One region of the Agarivorans albus genome, then DNA from elsewhere that is predicted to be linked to it. Evidence: predicted binding sites of a transcription regulator. Region 1 holds the regulator's gene; each other region holds the start of a gene.

Region 1 (3,285 bases):
CTTATTGTACTTAAGCGGATCAAAGTCTGGCAGCTCTATCGCAATATTTACCGGTGCTGCAGGATAGGCAGTTACCACATGTAAATTTGCGTCTAGCAACTTACTTAGGTCTTTTGCTTCGTTAGCGATTCGCTCGTTTAATTTGTGGTGCTCTTCATCTTCTGCTCCTGCGTGGATCGCAGCAACAATTTTACCCTCGGTTGGCCAGTCATGTTCTTTTACCATTAACACTGGAGTGGGGCATTTACGCAAAATATGCCAATCGTTCGGGGTAAAAATAATCGACTGTAAAGTAGGGTGCGGGTGTGTCGCTTTAACGACTAGGTCGTGACCAAAGTCGAGAACTTCTTCAATGACACTTTCGTATAAGCGATTGTTCCAAACTACTTTGGTTTCTATTTCTATCCCAGCAGTGTTTGTTGCAGCTATTACTTCATTTAGCCAAACATTACGTTCTTCTATCACTCCTGAACGCATAGCTTCGCGCTCTTCTCCAGATAACATGGATGTCATCTCGTAAGAAAAGTCGTAAATAGTAAGTAGAGCTTTGATTTTTGCTTTGTCTTCTTTCTGCGCAAGAAAAACAGCACGAGACAAGGCCGCCTGGGTGTCGTGAAGAGGGTCGATGACCACTAAAATATTACGATACTTAATCATAAAGCAGCTCCTAGAATCTTCTGGAATAGCTACTTAACTTTAGCTTAATTTGGTAGGAATAAATTAGATATAGTTAACACTGACCTAGATTTCTTTCGATAGATTGATGTAAATCAGGTCAGTGTTATTAGGTACTTAGCTTTGTTTAGTACCAGCTAGTTGGCGTAGTGCATCACGATCAGTGATTGAAATGTATTTACCTTTTACTGCAATCATATCTGCTTTTTGGAAACGACCAAGTAAACGGGAAATGGTTTCTACAGTTAGCCCTAAATAATTACCGATATCACCACGAGTCATAGTCAGACGAAATTCTCTTGGAGAAAAACCTCGCTCCGAAAAGCGTTGTGATAAACCGTAAATAAAGGCAGCTAAACGTTCTTCTGCATTCTTTTTGCTTAGTAGCAAAATCATTTCTTGGTCTGCAACAATTTCATTACTCATTAAGCGCATCATTTGACGGCGTAACTTAGGCATTGTGGCAGACAATTCATCCATGGTGTCGAAAGGAATTTCACATACCATTGATGTTTCAAGTGCCTGAGCAAAACTAGGGTGCTCTTGGCTGTTAATGGCATCAAAGCCAACTAGGTCGCCAGCTAAGTGAAAACCGGTGATCTGTTCATCACCTTGTTCAGTAATGGTGTAGGACTTAATTGTACCTGAGCGAATGGCGTATAAGCTTTTTAGCTTATCGCCTGCAGCAAATATTTCTTCGCCTTTCTGAATAGGCTTTTTACGCTCGATAATGCTATCTAAGCGATCTAGCTCGGTCTCATTAAGAGAGAAAGGGATACATAACTGGGCGATACTGCAATCTTGGCAGTGAATTTCACAACCACCAGTTTGGATTCTTTGACTAGCTTTTGGGTTAATGCTCATACTCAAACTATGCTATAGGAGTTCGAGGCAATTCTACTCTTTATGTAATAAATTTTCTAGATCTATTGCTACAACAATGTAACAACTTGGTAGATCCCTAAACTCAAAACACTCAGTCCAGAACAAACTTGTAATACGCGATTTGTCATTAGTTTAGTTAGTTGCTGGCCCAGTAATACGGCTAACAGCATCACACTAAACGTACCTAAACCAAAACTAAACATCACGCCCGCTCCGTTTAGCCAATGAGCCTGGCTAGCACTTAATACCAATGTTGAATAAACCAAACCGCAAGGTAGCCAACCCCATAACATGCCTAATGGTAAACTGGCTGCTGGGTGTTGCAGTGCCAACATCTTACTTGCTTTAGGCTGCACCTTTGACCACAAACCTTTGCCAAGTTGTTCCACTGGCGTGAGAATTGACCACCATCGAGTAAGGTGGATACCCAGTAAAATGAGCATTATCGCTGCGAACCATTGTAAAGCTACTAGCATATAAAACGATTGATGAACTTGGCTAATTGCTTGTATGGAACCAGCAACAATAGCGCCGGCAATAGAGTAGCTTAGGATCCGACCTAGGTTAAAACCGATACTTACTAAAAGTTTATTGGAAGAGTTATTAGCACGAGAACCTAGTATGCATGCGATGCCGCCACACATTGCTATGCAGTGTGTGGCGCCTAATAAGCCGGTGATAAAAGCTGCTACAAAATCAGTCTGTAGGATCATTGTCTTGTTTGGTTTTGTTCTTATCATCAAACAAAATGTTGATACCTTGGCGGTCTAAATCTTCAAATTGTTCGCTTTTAACAGCCCAGAAAAATATACCAATTCCTACACATACAAAGATCAGGGCGATGGGGATCAAGACAAATATAATACTCATTGCTTGTTTAACCTTAAGGAATTAGTGAGTACCGCTAAAGACGATAATGACATACCGATAGCAGCCATATAAGGAGTAACAATTCCAGCCACTGCTAAGGGCAATATTAAGGCATTATACCCTAAGGCCCATGCGAGGTTTTGAGCAATAATCTTTTTAGTCTTTTTGGCGAGATCCATGGCGGTGAGCAAAGTAGAAAGCTTGCTACCCAACAACACAGCGTCAGCACTTGATTTAGCGATGTCGGTGCCCAAACCCATAGCAACCGAAAGCGGTGCGGCGGCCAAAACTGGACCGTCGTTTACTCCATCACCAAGCATTAATAGGTGGGGGGAGTTTTGCGTTTTAGTTTTAACTACTTCGAGTTTTTGTTGGGGTAAAGCGCCGCTAGCAATGTCAGTGATATGTAACTGTTTTGCAACATATTCCACCTGCGCGGAGTCATCCCCAGTTAACATAGAAAGTGAAATATCTCGCGCCTTTAAACCCTGTGAAAAACTAACAGCGTCCTTTTTAATGGTATCTGAAAGATAAACCCTAGCAGCCAACTTATCTTCGACCATTAACACCAACTCGAGCATTCCGGCTATTGGCTCAGCAGCTTGACCACAAAAGGAAGCTTTACCTAGTTTCAACTTTTTACCGTCTACTTCTCCACTCAAACCTAAGCCAGTATGGTGCTCAATATTAGTTGCAGCGTAACCTTGGTATTCGCTGAAGGCATTAGCAATGGGATGGGAGCTTTGTGCTTCTAGAGCACCAATCAGATTAAGAGTTGTTAACTCATTAACATCGCCAAGGCAGTTCACTTGTTTAATCTGTAACTTGCCCTCGGTAAGTGTTCCTGTTTTATCA
Region 2 (3,285 bases), 350 kb from region 1:
TGGTGTAGATACTCCAGAAGACTTAGAAAAAGTTCGCGCTTTATTTGCGTGAGTATGCCAAATCGTTATAGAGAAGATATGAATTACATTCCCTTAAGTGAGCACAAAAAAGCTTGGATCTTTAGACGGGCTGATCTACCCATTAGCAGTGAAGATAGCGCTGCAATTAAACCTATGACCGAGTCTCGAGCGAATTTGTTATGGAAAGACCTTGTGAGTAAACAAGTTGATCACCCAGATTTTTTTCGTAAGGGTGATTGGGCCTTCAATCTAGAAACTTGGACTGGGCAGGGTAACTGGGAAGCTGTATGGGATAGCGAGCAACTTGCTTTACCTGAGGAGCTATTGATCCACTTAAACTGGCAAGATAATACAGTGGTTTATTATTGCAATGATCAACGAAACGTTATTGAAACGACTTGGTCGGTATTTAAGCGTTGCTGGAAAAACTTTTTGTTCATGGATGACGGAGCATTGTTAGTCGCTAAAAAGCGTAGCGAAGTTGCCCAATTCCTTGCCAACGGTAGTTATCAATTTGGCAATAAGCCTGCTTAGCGGTAGGTGAAGCGTTAATAAAAAACCGAAGCAAGTGCTTCGGTTTTTTTATGGCGCTAAGTAAGAAGTATTACTTGAACGGACGGTGCGGTTCGCCAGTGTATAACTGACGTGGTCGACCGATGCGTTGGGTCTCTTCTTCCATCATTTCTTTCCAGTGAGCTATCCAGCCAACTGTACGAGATAGCGCAAAGATTACAGTAAACATGCTTACTGGAATACCAATTGCCTTAAGAACAATACCTGAGTAGAAATCTACATTCGGGAATAGTTTTTTCTCTTTGAAATAAGGGTCAGAAAGCGCGATGCGTTCTAATTCCATTGCTACGTCTAGTAGTGGATCATCGATGTTTAATTCGTTGAGCACTTCATGACAGCTCTCACGCATTACTGTTGCGCGTGGATCGTAGTTTTTGTAAACGCGGTGACCAAAGCCCATTAAGCGGAATGGGTCATTTTTGTCTTTAGCACGTTCAATAAACTCTGGAATACGGTCTACTGAGCCAATTTCTTCTAACATTGTTAGACATGCTTCGTTGGCACCACCATGAGCAGGCCCCCACAAACAAGCAATACCAGCAGCAATACATGCAAACGGGTTAGCACCAGAAGAGCCTGCCAAACGCACTGTTGACGTAGAAGCGTTTTGTTCGTGATCAGCATGCAACGTAAAGATACGGTCCATTGCGCGTTCAACTACAGGGCTAACCTTATATTCTTCGGTTGGCACTGAGAACATCATATTTAAGAAGTTTGCTGCGTAGCTCAAATCGTTGCGAGGGTATACAAACGGTTGGCCTGCAGAATACTTGTAGCTCATTGCGGCTAAAGTAGGCATCTTAGAAATTAAGCGATAAGCTGCAATTTCACGATGGCGCTCATTAGAGATATCCATCGAGTCGTGGTAGAAGGCAGATAATGCACCCACTACACCTACCATGATCGCCATAGGGTGCGAATCACGACGGAAACCTTGGAAAAAGTGGATTAGCTGCTCGTGCACCATTGTATGGCGTGTAACAGTGGTTTTGAAGTTTTCGTATTGTTCAACGTTTGGTCGTTCGCCGAACAAAAGAATGTAACAAACTTCAAGGTAATCAGCGTGTTTTGCTAGGTCCTCGATTGAGTAACCTCGGTGTAACAAAATACCTTGCTCACCATCGATGTAAGTGATTTTTGATTCACATGAAGCTGTCGCTAAGAAACCTGGATCAAAAGTGAAATATCCTTTTTTTCCTAGTGTACGAACATCAATTACGTCATGTCCTGCTGTACCAGACATAATCGGCATCTCGTATGCCTCTTGGCCTGGCAGCGTTAGGGTGGCTTTATTGTCAGCCATAGCACGTCTCCCTTGCTTGTTCTAATTGTATTGTTTTTTGGATACAAAGCGCAGCACATTCTCACCTAGAACAAGGTCAAATGTCAATTGGCTCTGGTTGTGAAATATGGTGACTTATAGCGTATATGTTAAATTTTCGAATTAAGTTGGCTGTTTCGTTGCGCTAAATTAGCTAAATGAAGGAAATGTTAATTGTATTTGTATAATGTGGGCGTTATACTTTCCTCGAAGTATGGCGCTAGTCCGAGCATTTTTTGCGCAATATAAATGTGAGTTTTTATACTTTAGTCTTAATTTAGGCCTTAAGTTCACAAAATTAACATTATCGCAACTCGCTGCTCTGTCCAGAGCCTCACTTTATAACCATAATAATACTCAAGGACCTGAGTGGGCAGAGAATCGTGAAAACAAAACAAAGACCAGTAAACCTCGACCTACAAACCATCAGATTTCCCATTACCGCAATTGCGTCCATCTTGCATCGTGTTTCCGGTGTGATTACCTTTTTCGCTTTGGCTATTTTGTTAGGCCTACTTGCTGAATCCCTTCAATCAGCAGAAGGTTTTGCGAATGTGCAATCTATTATGGATAACTTCTTGGTGAAGTTAATCATATGGGCAAGCCTTACCGCGTTGATGTATCACATTGTTGGCGGAATACGTCACTTGATCATGGACATGGGCTATTGGGAAGAGCTAGATAGTGCATCATCTAGCGCTAAAATCTCATTCATTATCACTGCTGTACTGGCAGTACTAATGGGAGTAATCGTATGGTAACTAATGCTGCAACTTTTGGCCGTAGCGGTGTACATGACTTTTTGCTCATCCGCGCAACCGCCATTATTTTAACCCTATATACAATCTACTTACTTGGCTTCTTCGCATTTAACGATGTGACATATCAGTCTTGGAGTGGATTTTTTGCTTGGCTTCCAACCAAAGTATTCACCTTACTTGCACTTTTATCGATGCTGATCCATGCCTGGATTGGTTTATGGCAAGTGTTAACTGACTACGTGAAATGCACGGCATTGCGTGTTGGTTTACAGTTTTCTTTAACAGTTCTGGCGCTAATTTACGTAGCGACCGGCCTGTTTGTTATTTGGGGGTAAGTCGAGTGGCAATTTCTATTCGAGAGTTTGACGCCGTTGTAATCGGTGCCGGCGGCGCGGGAATGCGTGCTGCTTTACAGATTTCTGAAGAGGGCAAATCTTGCGCTCTAATTTCAAAAGTATTTCCAACCCGTTCTCACACTGTATCTGCTCAGGGTGGTATTACGGTTGCGTTAGGTAATTCGCACAAAGATAACTGGCAGTGGCACATGTACGATACCGTTAAAGGGTCGGACTACATTGGTGACCAAGATGCCATTGAATACATGTGTAA
Region 3 (3,285 bases), 360 kb from region 1:
TACAGCAAAATTTATAAATGAAACTCTCAAAAACAAAGAGCAATATGAATAATTGCCAAGGTCATCATATTTAATAATACAATAGTATTATAACGTTTCCCTGTTCACGAAAACTCCGTCTACGAGTTACATTTAACTAACAGGGAACTATCATGAAAAAGATTTATGTCGCTTGTGCCGTAGCTGCACTGTTTGCAGGTACAGCTGGCGCAGCTGGCGCAGCTGGCGCAGCGAATACACCGACCAATTACCAGCTTGAATTGATGTCGAAGCTGGATGCCTCTAAAGCCCCGGCGCAAAACTTCGAAATGCGTAAGTGGAAAATTAACTTACCCTACCCTGATACCAAGCCTGAGCGCGAAGGTAAAACCATGGAAGTGTATGCATCTCAACTAAACGATGCAGAAAATCCGTTCTCACATCCAGAATGGTTTTACACCAACGCTGAAACTGGCGCCATGGTATTTAAAGTACCTAATGAAGCCGTGACTACTCCTAACAGTAAAAACGCTCGTAGTGAATTACGCGCAATGTTAAACGTGAACTTACCTACTGGGTATAAAGATCCAAGCACCAATTTTGTATTGGCTTCTCACGACAATGCGGCAGCTTACGGCTCTATTGGCGGACGCATGAGCGCAGCCTTAAGTGTTGACCATGTAAGCCTAAGTGGTAACGATGCAAAAATGGGTGCTCACTCGGTGGTTATTGGCCAGATCCATGGTTCAAATAATGAACCTTTAAAGATCTTCTTCCGCAAATTGCCAAACCATGAGCATGGTTCGCTATTCTGGAACTATGAAATTAATCCTAAAGACAAGAAAGACCGTTTCGATATTCCTCATAACATCTTCGGCCAGTACAACTTAACCAAAGACGATAAAGATCCAGTTGGCGGCATCAAGCTGGGTGAATTGTTCTCTTATGACGTTGATATTGTTGACAACATAATGAACCTCACATTTACCAAAAACCCAGGTGAAGCCAATGAGCAAGTTGTCACGTATAAGGTTAACTTAGCTGAACCTAACTCTGCTTCAGACTTAGATACCAGCTACGCGCAAGATTGGATGTACTTTAAAGCAGGTGCTTACAACCAGTGCAATATCAAACCTAAAACCAATACTTGGAGCTCGGGCTGCAGCAATAATGGCTTAGATGCTGGTGATTACACACAAGTAAGCTTCTATAAACTTAACCTTATTCAATAAGGCTAAATAAGCAAACAACTCCGTTTATAAACACAAGCCCTTGGCATGAAAATGCCAAGGGCTTTTTAATCACAAGTAAAGCTATAACACTTAAGCCTTCGTCAACAATAAAGGCCTAAAAGCGTAGTAGAGAAGAGGCGTTAAACAAAGAAATACTCATCAGGCTTTAGTTACACCCGATGAGTATGATGCTTAACCGCTCACTGATCGATAGGTATAACCAGCAGATCTATCGAGACGTTATTAACCAGCTCATGATGTTTAGACGCTAAACGATGCCAGAACCCATTATCATGACCACATACGATTAAGTCAGCGCCTACCTCGGCCACTGTTTCATCTAAGCGGGCACTTAAATCACCTTGCATAACAAACTGGTTCTCAATGGTGTAATTAGTATCCACCACCAAGGCGTTAAGCTTGTTAGCAAACTCTTTAAGGCTAGGATGCATTGGTTCTATGGCGGCTAAATCAAGATCAATTAGCCCACTGAATGCTGAATCGTTAGCGCTTTCATCAACAAAAATCAGTGATACTTTTGCATCGAGTGGTTTCGCTAGCAGGATGACTTTATCGATTATTCGTCTGCTGTTTTCAGAGAGGTCGACGGCGACTAAAATGTGACGATAGCTCATGATGTGCTCCTCGTAGTTTATTTAATCACTTTAAGCTTAGCAGCGGAAATACGCCTTAGACGGACTTGGCGCACATGCCAAGGGAATATTTGAAGCTAACTTGAGCTTGGTCATTATTAGCTTCAAAACAATGTATTAGAGACAACATAAAACCAACATTACCGCTCGCTTAACAGCATTCATGGTTTAGTCTCCCTTTTTTTGACAAGTAGATAATTACTGTTAAGTGCTACACAGCTAGTTTCTCTTATTTATTCAGCGGCTTTGTGAGCAAGCTCATACTGACCATGAAACAACAAGAAATTTACCTATCTATTTCAGGCTGTTATGCGGCTTTCCAACTTTTTTACTTAGCTAACTCGGGTAGCATCATCTTTAAGTAAGTTGTTAACTTCACCCTCAAACGTGAGAGCCTAAAATGCCCGAATGTCGAACATACCACCGCTTCGCAGCTAAGCTGATTTTACTTGGTTTCATCTCGCCTTTTGCAGTTGCGGCCGACTGCGAGTACTCCATAACCAATCAATGGGACCAAGGCTTTCAGGCACAGGTGACCATTACAAATACCGATTCAACTAACATCGAGGGTTGGCAAGTTAATTGGCAATATCAACAAGGCTCTCAACTTAGCTCTAGCTGGAATACGGTTTTAAGTGGAGATAACCCATACAGCGCAAGTAACCTTTCGTGGAACGCGACTATAAAGCCAGGGGAGTCGGTTGAATTTGGTATTCAAGGAACCATGAACGGCAACAATGCGGAACAACCAGCGCTTACTGGTGATGTTTGCTCTAGTCAAACACCACCACCTCCCAGTGAACAACCTGCTATAACGGCTATAGACGCTGCAGCAGCAATGGGCACCGGCTTTAACTTAGGGCAAATGTTCGACAACCAACAACATGCGGCTACCCTAACCGAAGCTTCAGGAAAAATAGATGCTTATTACGAGCAAGGTTATCGTAATGTCAGAATTCCGATTAGTTGGACCATAGAGATATCAGGTTCAACCATTGCTAACGAATCAGGAAAAATAGACCTTAACAATGCTCGCCTTAAAGAGATAATAAAAACTGTCGACCATGCCCTAGCTTATGAAGATATGTTCGTAGTTATCAATGCTCACCATGAAGCCGTAATCAAAGACAATAGTGATGCGGTGATGTTAGAAACTCTGTGGACTGATATTAGTGCTCTATTTAAAGACCGCAGTAACCGCCTCATTTTTCAAATTTTAAACGAACCGCACTTAAGTAATAGCGAAGCCATGCTTCCGTCAAAGCTACGCCACATGACAGGTTTGGCATATAACAAGATCAGAGAACAGAGTCCAAATCGGATTGTTGTAATTGGTGGAAACCAATGGTTTGGCGCTCATGAGATGGCGCGAACCTGGCCAAACTTAGACGCTGTTGGAGGGGGCAATGACCCCTATGTGA

What was found. Region 1 encodes FNR, which switches genes on or off when oxygen is low (the NO sensors DNR and NnrR bind a similar motif). Its sites were predicted from a motif close to TTGATCTAGATCAA; they were not measured.
Region 2: gltA (citrate synthase) is a predicted target of FNR. The motif match lies at 1,964-1,977, and genes of this name have one in related genera.
Region 3: K5620_RS09200 (universal stress protein) is a predicted target of FNR. The motif match lies at 1,947-1,960, and genes of this name have one in related genera.

The regions. Positions count from the first base shown of each region.
Region 1 is NZ_AP023032.1:2,361,518-2,364,802, reverse strand. Features, by position in the region: gene uspE (universal stress protein UspE) at 1-657, opposite strand, end outside; gene fnr (fumarate/nitrate reduction transcriptional regulator Fnr) at 793-1,539, opposite strand; gene K5620_RS10850 (sulfite exporter TauE/SafE family protein) at 1,608-2,273, opposite strand; gene ccoS (cbb3-type cytochrome oxidase assembly protein CcoS) at 2,257-2,430, opposite strand; gene K5620_RS10840 (heavy metal translocating P-type ATPase) at 2,427-3,285, opposite strand, start outside.
Region 2 is NZ_AP023032.1:2,716,436-2,719,720, reverse strand. Features, by position in the region: gene kdsB (3-deoxy-manno-octulosonate cytidylyltransferase) at 1-52, shown strand, start outside; gene K5620_RS12210 (DUF2947 domain-containing protein) at 79-555, shown strand; gene gltA (citrate synthase) at 626-1,897, opposite strand; gene sdhC (succinate dehydrogenase cytochrome b556 subunit) at 2,296-2,676, shown strand; gene sdhD (succinate dehydrogenase, hydrophobic membrane anchor protein) at 2,670-3,011, shown strand; gene sdhA (succinate dehydrogenase flavoprotein subunit) at 3,017-3,285, shown strand, end outside.
Region 3 is NZ_AP023032.1:2,005,552-2,008,836, reverse strand. Features, by position in the region: gene K5620_RS09205 (polysaccharide lyase family 7 protein) at 153-1,211, shown strand; gene K5620_RS09200 (universal stress protein) at 1,412-1,846, opposite strand; gene K5620_RS09195 (cellulase family glycosylhydrolase) at 2,265-3,285, shown strand, end outside.